3 regions of the Mycobacterium sp. 155 genome follow, and region 1 is predicted to be linked to each of the others. Evidence: predicted binding sites of a transcription regulator. Region 1 holds the regulator's gene; each other region holds the start of a gene.
The links. Region 1 encodes LexA, which represses DNA repair genes until DNA is damaged. Its sites were predicted from a motif close to CGAACANNTGTTCG; they were not measured.
Positions count from the first base shown of each region.

Region 2: a site for LexA is predicted at 1,348-1,361, ahead of B133_RS0113050 (error-prone DNA polymerase). Genes of this name have one in related genera too.
Region 3: a site for LexA is predicted at 1,666-1,679, ahead of cofD (2-phospho-L-lactate transferase). Genes of this name have one in related genera too.

Region 1 covers NZ_KB892705.1:1,927,787-1,931,062, reverse strand. Annotated here, with positions in the region: gene B133_RS0109045 (LGFP repeat-containing protein) at 1-860, shown strand, start outside; gene lexA (transcriptional repressor LexA) at 879-1,589, opposite strand; gene B133_RS0109035 (LysM peptidoglycan-binding domain-containing protein) at 1,798-2,283, shown strand; gene nrdR (transcriptional regulator NrdR) at 2,445-2,897, shown strand; gene B133_RS0109025 (PhzF family phenazine biosynthesis protein) at 2,905-3,276, opposite strand, start outside.
Region 2 covers NZ_KB892705.1:2,741,794-2,745,069, forward strand. Annotated here, with positions in the region: gene B133_RS0113050 (error-prone DNA polymerase) at 1-1,334, opposite strand, end outside; gene B133_RS0113055 (universal stress protein) at 1,513-2,400, opposite strand; gene B133_RS0113060 (MaoC/PaaZ C-terminal domain-containing protein) at 2,513-3,276, opposite strand, start outside.
Region 3 covers NZ_KB892705.1:2,577,776-2,581,051, reverse strand. Annotated here, with positions in the region: gene B133_RS0112290 (coenzyme F420-0:L-glutamate ligase) at 1-443, opposite strand, end outside; gene cofD (2-phospho-L-lactate transferase) at 452-1,459, opposite strand; gene B133_RS0112280 (WhiB family transcriptional regulator) at 1,752-2,141, shown strand; gene B133_RS0112275 (metallopeptidase family protein) at 2,261-2,683, opposite strand; gene B133_RS0112270 (DUF3499 domain-containing protein) at 2,815-3,234, shown strand.

The DNA of each region.
Region 1 (3,276 bases):
ACGACTTCGACCACGACGCGTTCGAGGGCGATGACCATTACGACGAGGCCGGTTACGACGAGGGGCGCGACGACGACCGATACGAGGAGGAGCCGCACGCCCAGGGACAGTACGAGCAGACCGGTTACCAACAGGGTCATTACGAAGCGCATGACCACGACCTGCAGGACTATGGCGCTACCAATGCAGGGGAACAAAACGTCGACGAGTCGAACCTGTTCGAGCCGGCTGCCTACGAGAGCGGCGACGCCGGTGCGGCGCGGTTCGCCGGACCTCACGAATCCGCTTCGGCGTACACGCCTGCGGCTTCGCCGTACGACGATCCCACCGATATCGCGATGCCGGTCGGTCAGTGGGTTCAGTCCACTCGGGTCGACCCGGTCGGTGACGTCGATGACGACGAACCGGCGGAGCAGGCCGTCGAGCTAGTCAGCGACGATGACTATGACCATCACGAGGATGACCTCGATGAGCAGGATGACGCCGATGGCGTGGGTGCCGCCGGCGAGCAACTGTACGGACCTACGTACTCCGCCGGTGAGCCCGACTTCGATTCCGACAATGTCGATACCGCGCCGACGCCCATCCTGACGCTGACACCCCAAATCGATCCGGATCCCGAAACGCACAGCGGACGCCACGCGGCGATCGAACTGGATGAGCCGGTGGTCAGCGCCACAGCGCTGCACCTGCCGTTGGACGATCTGCAGCGGGCGCCCCAGGGCTACCCGATCAAGGCCGACACGAAGTCAGGCCTGTACTGGTCGCCCGACAGCCGCGAATACGACGACGCGGTCGCCGAAATCTGGTTCGCCAGTGAAGAATTTGCTCGGACGAACGGATTCGTGCGGGCCGACTGAGCCCGCACGAATCCGGTCCTAGATCTTGCGGATGACGGTGACGACCTTGCCGAGGATGGCCGCGTCGTTGCCCGGGATCGGATCGTAGGCGGGGTTGTGCGGCATGAGCCACACCTGGCCGCGGGTCCGCTTGAACGTCTTGACGGTCGCTTCGCCGTCGATCATCGCCGCGACGATGTCGCCGTTGTCGGCGACGTTCTGCTGGCGCACCACCACCCAGTCGCCGTCGCAAATCGCAGCGTCGACCATTGAGTCACCGACCACTTTGAGCAGGAACAGCGAGCCTTCGCCGACAAGTTCACGGGGCAGGGGGAACACGTCCTCGACGGCTTGTTCGGCCAGGATCGGACCGCCCGCGGCGATACGACCCAACACGGGTACGAACGTGGGCTCCGGCAAGGCATCCGATCCCGCCACGTCAGTGGCCACCAGCGGGGTGACCGCCGGATCGTCTGCGGCGCGGACGTCGACCGCGCGTGGCCGGTTGGGGTCGCGCCGTAGGTAGCCTTTGCGCTCCAGCGTGCGCAACTGATGTGCGACCGAGGATGTCGAGGTCAAGCCGACCGCATCGCCGATCTCCCGGATGCTCGGGGGGTAGCCGCGACTGGTGACCGACGCGCGGATCACCTCGAGGATGGTCCGTTGCCGCTCGGTGAGGCTGGCGTCGGGGGTGCGGCGCCGACCGGCGCCGTCGTTGTCGGCCGGGCTGTCGGTGCTCTCGTCGCTCATGGCGACGAATCTAGTCGCTGAACCGCCATTGATCAAACATGTGTTCGAGGCGTGTTGTCGCCTGCGCCCGCGGAGCTTGCCGACGAGGACTTGTCGGTACCCCCGTCTATCGTTTGGCAACAGTTCGATCACACGTTCTATTAGTCGAACACCTGAGCGAGTACATTCGAACACAGAAGCGAACCAGTCCGCCCTGAAAGGCAGTCAGATGGCCATCCTCCACATCCCCGCAGAGACCCGCGCATCTGTGTTGGCGAGTCGGCCCCGTCCGCTGCCGCCGCAGCATGACGTGCGTCCTGTCCGCCGGCCCAGGTCGGTACACCGCCCCACTCCGATGCGTTCGGGCGGAGCGGCACTGCGTTATCGCGGCACCGGGGTGCTGATGTCGCGGGCATCGCATCGCCGCAAGCCGATCACACCGATCACCACGGTCCTGTTGGCGTTGATGGCCGCCGCGATCACCGTGTGGCTGGGCCTGGTGGCGCAGCTGGGCGGCGTGGTCGGGGCCTCGGCGCCGACACCCGGTGAGCTGGCTGTGGTTCAAGTACACACCGGCGAATCTCTGCAGCAGGTGGCCCGGCGAGTGGCACCCGATGCGCCGGTGGCCCAGGTCGTGGAGCAGATCCGCGACCTGAACCAGCTCAAGTCGGTCGCTGTCGAGGCTGGCCAGACCCTCATCGCACCAGTCGGCTGAACTGTGCCATGAGTGCTGAAACAGGCTGCTGTGCAACAGTGCTCGCGACATGCTCGGTGACATCCGTGCCGTTGGCCCCGGCGTGGAAGGTCCCGCCGGCGGCGCGGGTAGGCTCAAGAGCACTCGAGCTTGTGGTCTGGCGGAACGACGAAGGAGCGGTGATGCACTGTCCCTTCTGCCGTCATCCCGATTCGCGGGTGGTCGATTCCCGGGAGGCCGATGAGGGGCAGGCTATCCGGCGCAGGCGATCGTGCCCTGAATGTGGTCGCCGGTTCACCACGGTGGAGACCGCGGTGCTGGCCGTGGTCAAACGCAGCGGTGTTACCGAACCGTTCAGCCGGGAGAAGGTGGTGCGTGGCGTACGGCGCGCCTGCCAGGGCCGACAGGTGGACGACGATGCGCTCAACTTGCTGGCCCAACAGGTCGAGGACGCTGTGCGGGGCCTAGGTACGCCGGAGATTCCCAGCCATGAGGTCGGCCTGGCGATCCTGGGACCTCTGCGGGAACTTGACGAGGTGGCCTACCTGCGATTCGCCTCGGTGTACCGGTCGTTCACCTCGGCCGAAGATTTCGAACGGGAGATTGAGGCGCTACGCGCACACCGATCTGACTGATCGTTCCCTAGTCCAGTTGGGTGGTGCCGTCGTTGGCGACACTGCCTGCCACCCGAACCCAGCCTTCGGGGCTCCACCGCGTGTAGATCACCGAACCCTTGCCCTGGATGATCGTCAGATCGCAGCTGAGATAGTCGGTCATCCGCACGGCGGCCGCCCCGGTGGCTTCATCCTCTGGGATGCCCAGATGCGGGGCAAACATCCGCGAACGCAGCACACCCTGATCCCGGTCGATCCATGTCCACAGGTAGTTCTCGACGTCGTCGGAGAAGTCGTCGGGCTGCGCGGCCATCAGCTCGTCGATGGAGGTCAGATCATGAATGATGAATTCCGGAGCCCACTCCGAGCGGGCGTTCACCGCGGCCAGTTCGTCATCGTA
Region 2 (3,276 bases), 810 kb from region 1:
TTGTTGGCGATCGGGTCGACATTTGTGACCTTGAGCGCGTAGCAGACCGCCGAATTGGCCGCCGATCCCCTGCCTTGGGCCAGGATGTTTTTCTCCCGGCAGAACTGGGTGATGTCGTGCACCACCAGGAAATAGCCCGGAAACCTCAGCTGCTCAATGATTTTCAGCTCATGATCGATCTGCGCATACGCCTTGTGCGCCTGCGCGCGCGGACCGTAGCGTTCGGCGGCACCGACCATGACCAGGTGCCGCAGCCAGGTGTCCTCGGTGTGCCCAGCGGGAACGTTGAAGGGCGGCAACTGCGGGGCGATGAGTTCCAGCCGGAACGCGCACTGATCACCAAGATCCGCTGCTGCAGATACGATTTCGGAACCGAACAGCTGCGCCATCTCCTCCCCCGAGCGCAGATGCGCTCCACCCAACGGGGCCAGCCAACCGGCCGCGGCCTCCATCGAGTTGCGGGCCCGGATCGCCGCCATGGCCATGGCCAGACGCCCACGGGCCGGTGCGGCGAAGTGCGCGCCGGTGGTCGCGACGATGTTCACCCCGAACCGCGGCGCCAGTTCGGCCAGCACAGCGTTGCGTTCGTCGTCGCACGGCCGGCCGTGATGGGTGAGCTCGACGCTGACCCGGTCGGCCCCGAACCGGTCCACCAGTTCCGCTAGCGCACGCTCGGCACCCTCCGGGCCGCTGCGGGACAATGCCTGGCGGACATGGCCTTTGCGGCATCCGGTGAGGATGTGCCAGTGCCCGCCAGCCGCCTCGGTGAGCGTGTCAAGGTCGTAGCGGGGTTTCCCCTTCTCGCCGCCGGCCAAATGCGCCCTGGCGATCTCCCGGGACAACCGCCGGTAGCCCTCGGGCCCGCGGGCCAGCACCAGCAGGTGCGGGCCGGGCGGATCCGGAACGTCCGTGCGCGGGGTGTCGCCCAACGACAACTCGGCGCCGAACACCGTGGCCACATCGAGTTCACGGGCCGCCTCGGCGAACCGCACCACCCCGTAGAGCCCGTCGTGGTCCGTCAACGCGATGGCCCCGAGATTCAGCCGGGCCGCCTCCTCGACCATCTCCTCGGGGGTGCTGGCCCCGTCGAGGAAGCTGTACGCCGAATGTGCGTGCAGTTCGGCATAGGGCACCGAGTCGGAGGCACGGGGCACCTCGGGCGGCCGATAGACCCCGCGCTTACGCGACCAGGCCGGGCTGTCGCCGCCATCGCCGGACGATTCCAGAGGAAGGCCGGACCGGCGCGGCTTGCCATCCTCGGCGGCCCGAGGCGGCCGACCAGACAGCACCCGCTCCATCTCGGCCCAGCTCGGTGGCCCGTTATGCCAACCCACCCCACCAGTATATCGAACATATGTTCGGATACGCCACCCGCGGATGTAGGGTGGGTTGCAGGGTGGGTCCTGGGTCGCTGTCCTCCAATTCAACGAAAAGGTCGCAAAACCTCAGCAACAACGACCTTTTCGTTGAATTCGACGTGTGCGCTAGGCCGCAACCAACGCGTTTCGCGCGTCATTGCCCCTCGCCGTCACCCACATCGTCGCGCGGTACCACAACCATCGGAACGTCGAGCACCCGCAACATCTTTGCCGCGATGGAGCCGAGGAAGATTCGCCTGGGTGCACTGAGCCTGCTGGAACCCACCATCAGCACGTCACCGTCCTGCCACTCCAGCTTGCTCACCGCGGCTTCCACCGTGGGCCCGTCGACCACCGTCGAAGTCACCGGAAAACCCTCCGGCAGACTGGCTTTCGCTGTTTCCAGGGTCTTCCTGGCGTGGTCAAGCGCATGCTTACGCACAGCATCGCTATCCGAACGCAACGAGCCGAAGGTGGGATCGAGCGCCACCAGGGACACCAGCCGCAACGGTGTACCCGCCGCCCTGCTTGCTTGCACCGCGGTATCCAGCAACCGATCTGCGCCTTTGCGGGTCCCGAGCGCGCACGTGACTTCCCGAACCCGCTCGATCTTCGATTCACGGGTTCCGCGCGGCGCCACCACGACCGGTACCGGCGACGAGTACAGCAGCTCGTTGACCACCGAGCCCAGCGAATAGCTACCGGCCAGGCCGCCGCCGGAACCACCTACCACGATGGCCTCGGCTTCAAGCCGTACCGCCTCGTGGATCAGTCCGTCGGTGAACGATTCATCGAAGCTCAGATGGCTATGCGCGACAAGATCATCAGGTACTGCGGCAAGCGCCTTCTCGAGCCAGCCCCGGGCCTGTCGGGCGAGGGCCTTCTCGAAACCACCTCTGGGCACCAATGCGGGTAGGCCCGTGTCCGGTGGTAGCACGATGCATATCTCGACCTCCGCGCCGAGCGTTCGGGCGAAGCGCACCGCGAGCGCCAACGCGTCGGCGCCGCCGGGTGTGGCGAGGTAACCAACGACCAACTTCATGTGTCACCGCCATTTCCGTACTGCGTTGTGTGACCGTAGTCGTACAAATCCTGTCAACCCGCGGCCCGGCTTATCGTCGCTTCGACGAAATTGACTGCAGGGCGGGAATCTGTCAGTCGATGTGCTCGGCAACTCCGTCGTCGAGCACCACCCGGGCGCCCGTCCCGTCCGGCGCGGCAGCCTCGGTACGGAACACGGCTGTTCCCGGCGCCGTACGCCAGATCGACGTGGTCAGCGTCTCCCCCGGAAAGACTGGTGAGCTGAACCGGGAGGCGACCGCGCGCAGTTTCGTTGCGTCACCGCCGCACAACTCGGCCACCAGTGCGCGTCCGGCGACACCGTAGGTGCACAGCCCGTGCAGGATCGGCTTCGGGAAGCCGGCGAGGTTCTTGGCGAACCACGGGTCGCTGTGCAGCGGGTTGCGGTCACCGGACAACCGGTAGATCAGCGCCTGGTCCTCGCGGATGGGCAGGGCCAGCCGGGCGTCGGGTTCGGACCCCGGAATCTCGGGGGCCGCCGGGCGCCTGCCGGGTTGCCCGCCGAAACCACCCCCACCGCGAATCACCACGGTGGTAAGGGTTTCCACGAGCACCTCGTCGGTGTCCAGGTCGGTTCCGACGCCCTTGAGCATCACCACGGCGTTCTTACCCTCACCCTTGTCCTGGATGTCGGCGACCTCGGAGACCACCCGCATCTTCCCGGCCGGCGGCAGCGGTTTGGTCACCCGGATCTCCTGCGAACCGTGCAGCAGCATGCCGAAGTTGAACGTGCCGATCCTGGCGGCCGCCGCGAACGGTGAGCACGCGATGATCGCGTAGGTCGGCAGCACCTGCTGTTGGATCCCATGGCTGTTCTCGGTGGTGAACGCCAAATCGT
Region 3 (3,276 bases), 650 kb from region 1:
GTGATCACCACGGCAACGGTGACGCCGAGTCGTTCACGCAGGCCCTCGCGCAGCGCTGCGGCACTGGCGTCGGGATCGATGGGGAGCAGGGCCAGTTCGGTGGATCCGACGTTGGAGCCGTCGACCCCGGCCGCAGCTTGCACCAGTCCGATGGAGTTCTCGGTGATCAAGGTCCGGCCCTTGCGGGCCAGCACCCGAACTGCCTCGCTGTCGATCAACTTGCGTCGCAGCGTATCCCGTTCATCGGGATCTGACGGGGCGTCGACGATGCGGCCCTCGCATTTGGAAACCACCTTGCTGGTGACCACCAGTACGTCGCCGTCGAGCAGCCATGGTGCCGCGGTGGCAAGGGTGCCGACCAGATCGTCGCCGGGCCGGAACTCGGGCAGGCCTGCCACGGGCAGGATCTCCACCCGGTCCGCGGAGCCGTGTTCGGCGCTCACCCCGGTGGTCACAGCGGAACCCCGGCCAAATCCAGGCCGGCGCGCACCATCTCGGCGGTGGTCGAGGGATCGGTCATCAACAGTGGTACCGAACGCACTGCGACGCCGTCGATGTCGGCGTGATCGCCGGAATCCACCAGCCAGCCGTCCAGCAGCCCCGTCGCCGACCGTGCCCCGAAATGTCGCCCGACGGCTTCCGAGGTGGACTCCACCCCGATGATCGACAGGCACTCATCGGCCATGCCACGCAACGGTTTTCCCGCCACTATGGGAGAGTAGCCGATGACCGGTGCCGGGGTGGACCGAAGAGCGCCACGGATGCCGCCGATCTGCAGGATTGACCCGATGCTCACGACGGGATTCGACGGAGCCAGCAACACCACGTCGGCGTCGGCGATCGCCTCGATGACACCCGGTGCGGCAGTAGCCTGTTCGGCGCCGACGAACGCGAAGCTGTGCGAGGCCACCTGGGCCCGGTAACGCACCCACCACTCCTGGAAATGGATCGCGCGCCGCTGGCCCTCGAGTTCGCCGGGGCCGGGGTCGGTGATCACCACGTGTGTCTCACATCGGTCGTCGCTGGCAGGCAGCAATCGTGCGCCCGGCGTCCAGCGTCTGCACAACGCCTCTGTGACCTGCGACAACGGGTACCCGGCCCGCAGCATTTGGCTGCGTACCAAGTGGGTGGCAAGGTCGCGGTCGCCCAGGCCGAACCAGTCCGGCTGCACACCGTACGCGGCGAGTTCCTCCTTGGCGTGCCAAGTTTCGTTACGATGCCCCCAGCCACGCTCGGGGTCGATGCCGCCACCGAGCGTGTACATACACGTGTCGAGGTCGGGACAGATCCGCACACCGTACATCCAGGCATCGTCACCGACATTGACGATCGCCGTGATCTCGTGCTCGGCGTTCTCGTTGCCAGGGCTCTGCGCGAAGGCGCCGAGTCGCAACAGGTTTTGCACACCCAGCAAAAATCGAGCGCCGCCGACGCCGCCGACCAAAACGGTGATCTTCACAACGGTCGACATTAGGCGGAAAGGGGGCGCGCATGGAAACGACGTCGTCACGGCCAGGACACGCCGACGTTGCGACGCGCCGAATTGATATCACGAGATGGTATGAATTCCCGCCGATCCGCTTGACCCTGGCAGCTAACGCGTGTCTAATCACACCAGTGTCATTTCCCGGTTAGCGACTGATTCCGGTGTCGCAAACGGAGATTCGATCGAATGTTCGAATGAAATGGCCTATATCACCATAGTGGGGCTCCACTGAGGATCTACGAGACCGAGTGAGGAGGCGGGGGATATGTCTTATGAGAGCGGCGATTTCGATCGTGTTGTCCGGTTTGACAACCGGTTACTCGGCTCGGTAGACAACGCACCGCACATCAACACCGGGCCGACACCGATGGGGGCAACCGGACGTCCTCAACTGAGTTTGGTTCCCGATCAAATTGATGTTGCTCCGGCAACCGAAGATGACCAATGGCAGGAGCGTGCATTGTGCGCGCAGACCGACCCTGAGGCTTTCTTCCCGGAAAAGGGCGGGTCTACCCGTGAGGCCAAGCGCATTTGCCAGGGCTGTGAAGTCAAGGATGCGTGCCTCGATTACGCGCTGGCGCACGACGAACGCTTCGGGATTTGGGGCGGGCTGTCCGAACGCGAGCGTCGTCGGCTCAAGCGCGGCGTCATCTAAAGCTCTTTGCGAAGCGCTTCAGATCGCATTCTGAGCCGCTTCGCGAAGCGCTCACGGTGATCTGAAGCGCTTCGCGTGAGTGCTCGCGCGATTGTTTCTGCTCCTCGCGTCCGCGGCGCTCAGTCGTCGTCGATCATCGGGTCGATGACCGACGGTTCCACCCCCAGATATGTGGCCACCTGAGCCACCAGGATCTCATGCAAGAGCTCCGCGAGATCGTCGGGACTCTTGGCTCGGCGCTCGATCGGTTTGCGAAACAACACAATTCGGGCCCGCGTGGTATTTCCTCGAACGTCCACCCCCGCCGGGATCAACCGGGCCAACGCGATCGGACCATCCGCCACGACTTCCGGTGGCCACTGCACGGTCTCAGGATCCCGCGGTGACATCCGCGGGATTTCGTCGACAGCGACATCGAGGACACTGACCCGCGAGGCCCACCGACGCTCGATCGGTTCGTAGGCCTCCAGCACCGCCATGTCGAACCGTTCGGCCCGGCTGCGCCAGCCCGGAACGGATCTGGGAAGCAGAGGCCCACGAATATCGCGACCGCGGCGCGATCGCCAAAGATTCCGCTGGGCCACGCAAGAGATCGTAACGGTTCGGGATCGGGAGCCCGGCGGCTGCGCGTGTCCGAACGCGTCCAGCGATCGTCCAAGATAATCTCTGGTGCGTGAATGTTCCCCGTCGCTGCTGCCGGCCCGGGTGCCCGCATTATGCCGTGGCGACGCTGACCTTCGTCTACTCCGACTCGACCGCTGTCGTCGGACCGCTCGCCACCGTCTCCGAACCGCACTCATGGGATCTGTGCGTCGGGCACGCCAGCCGAATCACCGCACCGCGTGGCTGGGAGCTGGTGCGCCATGCCGGCCCGTTACCGAACCATCCCGATGAAGACGATCTGGTGGCACTCGCCGACGCAGTGCGTGAGGCGCACGACGGCGCGGTGGTGCGAGGCGGAGTCACGGCAGGGTTCTCCGACCCCACCAGCGGAGTCGCCGGCGGTGCCGTGATGGCACCGGCAGTGCACAGGCCCGAACCAAACGGTCGGCGTCGCGGCCACCTACGTGTGTTGCCCGACCTAAGCGATTAAACGACTGTTAAGCAGCGTGGTTGACTGAGGCTAGTGTCCGTG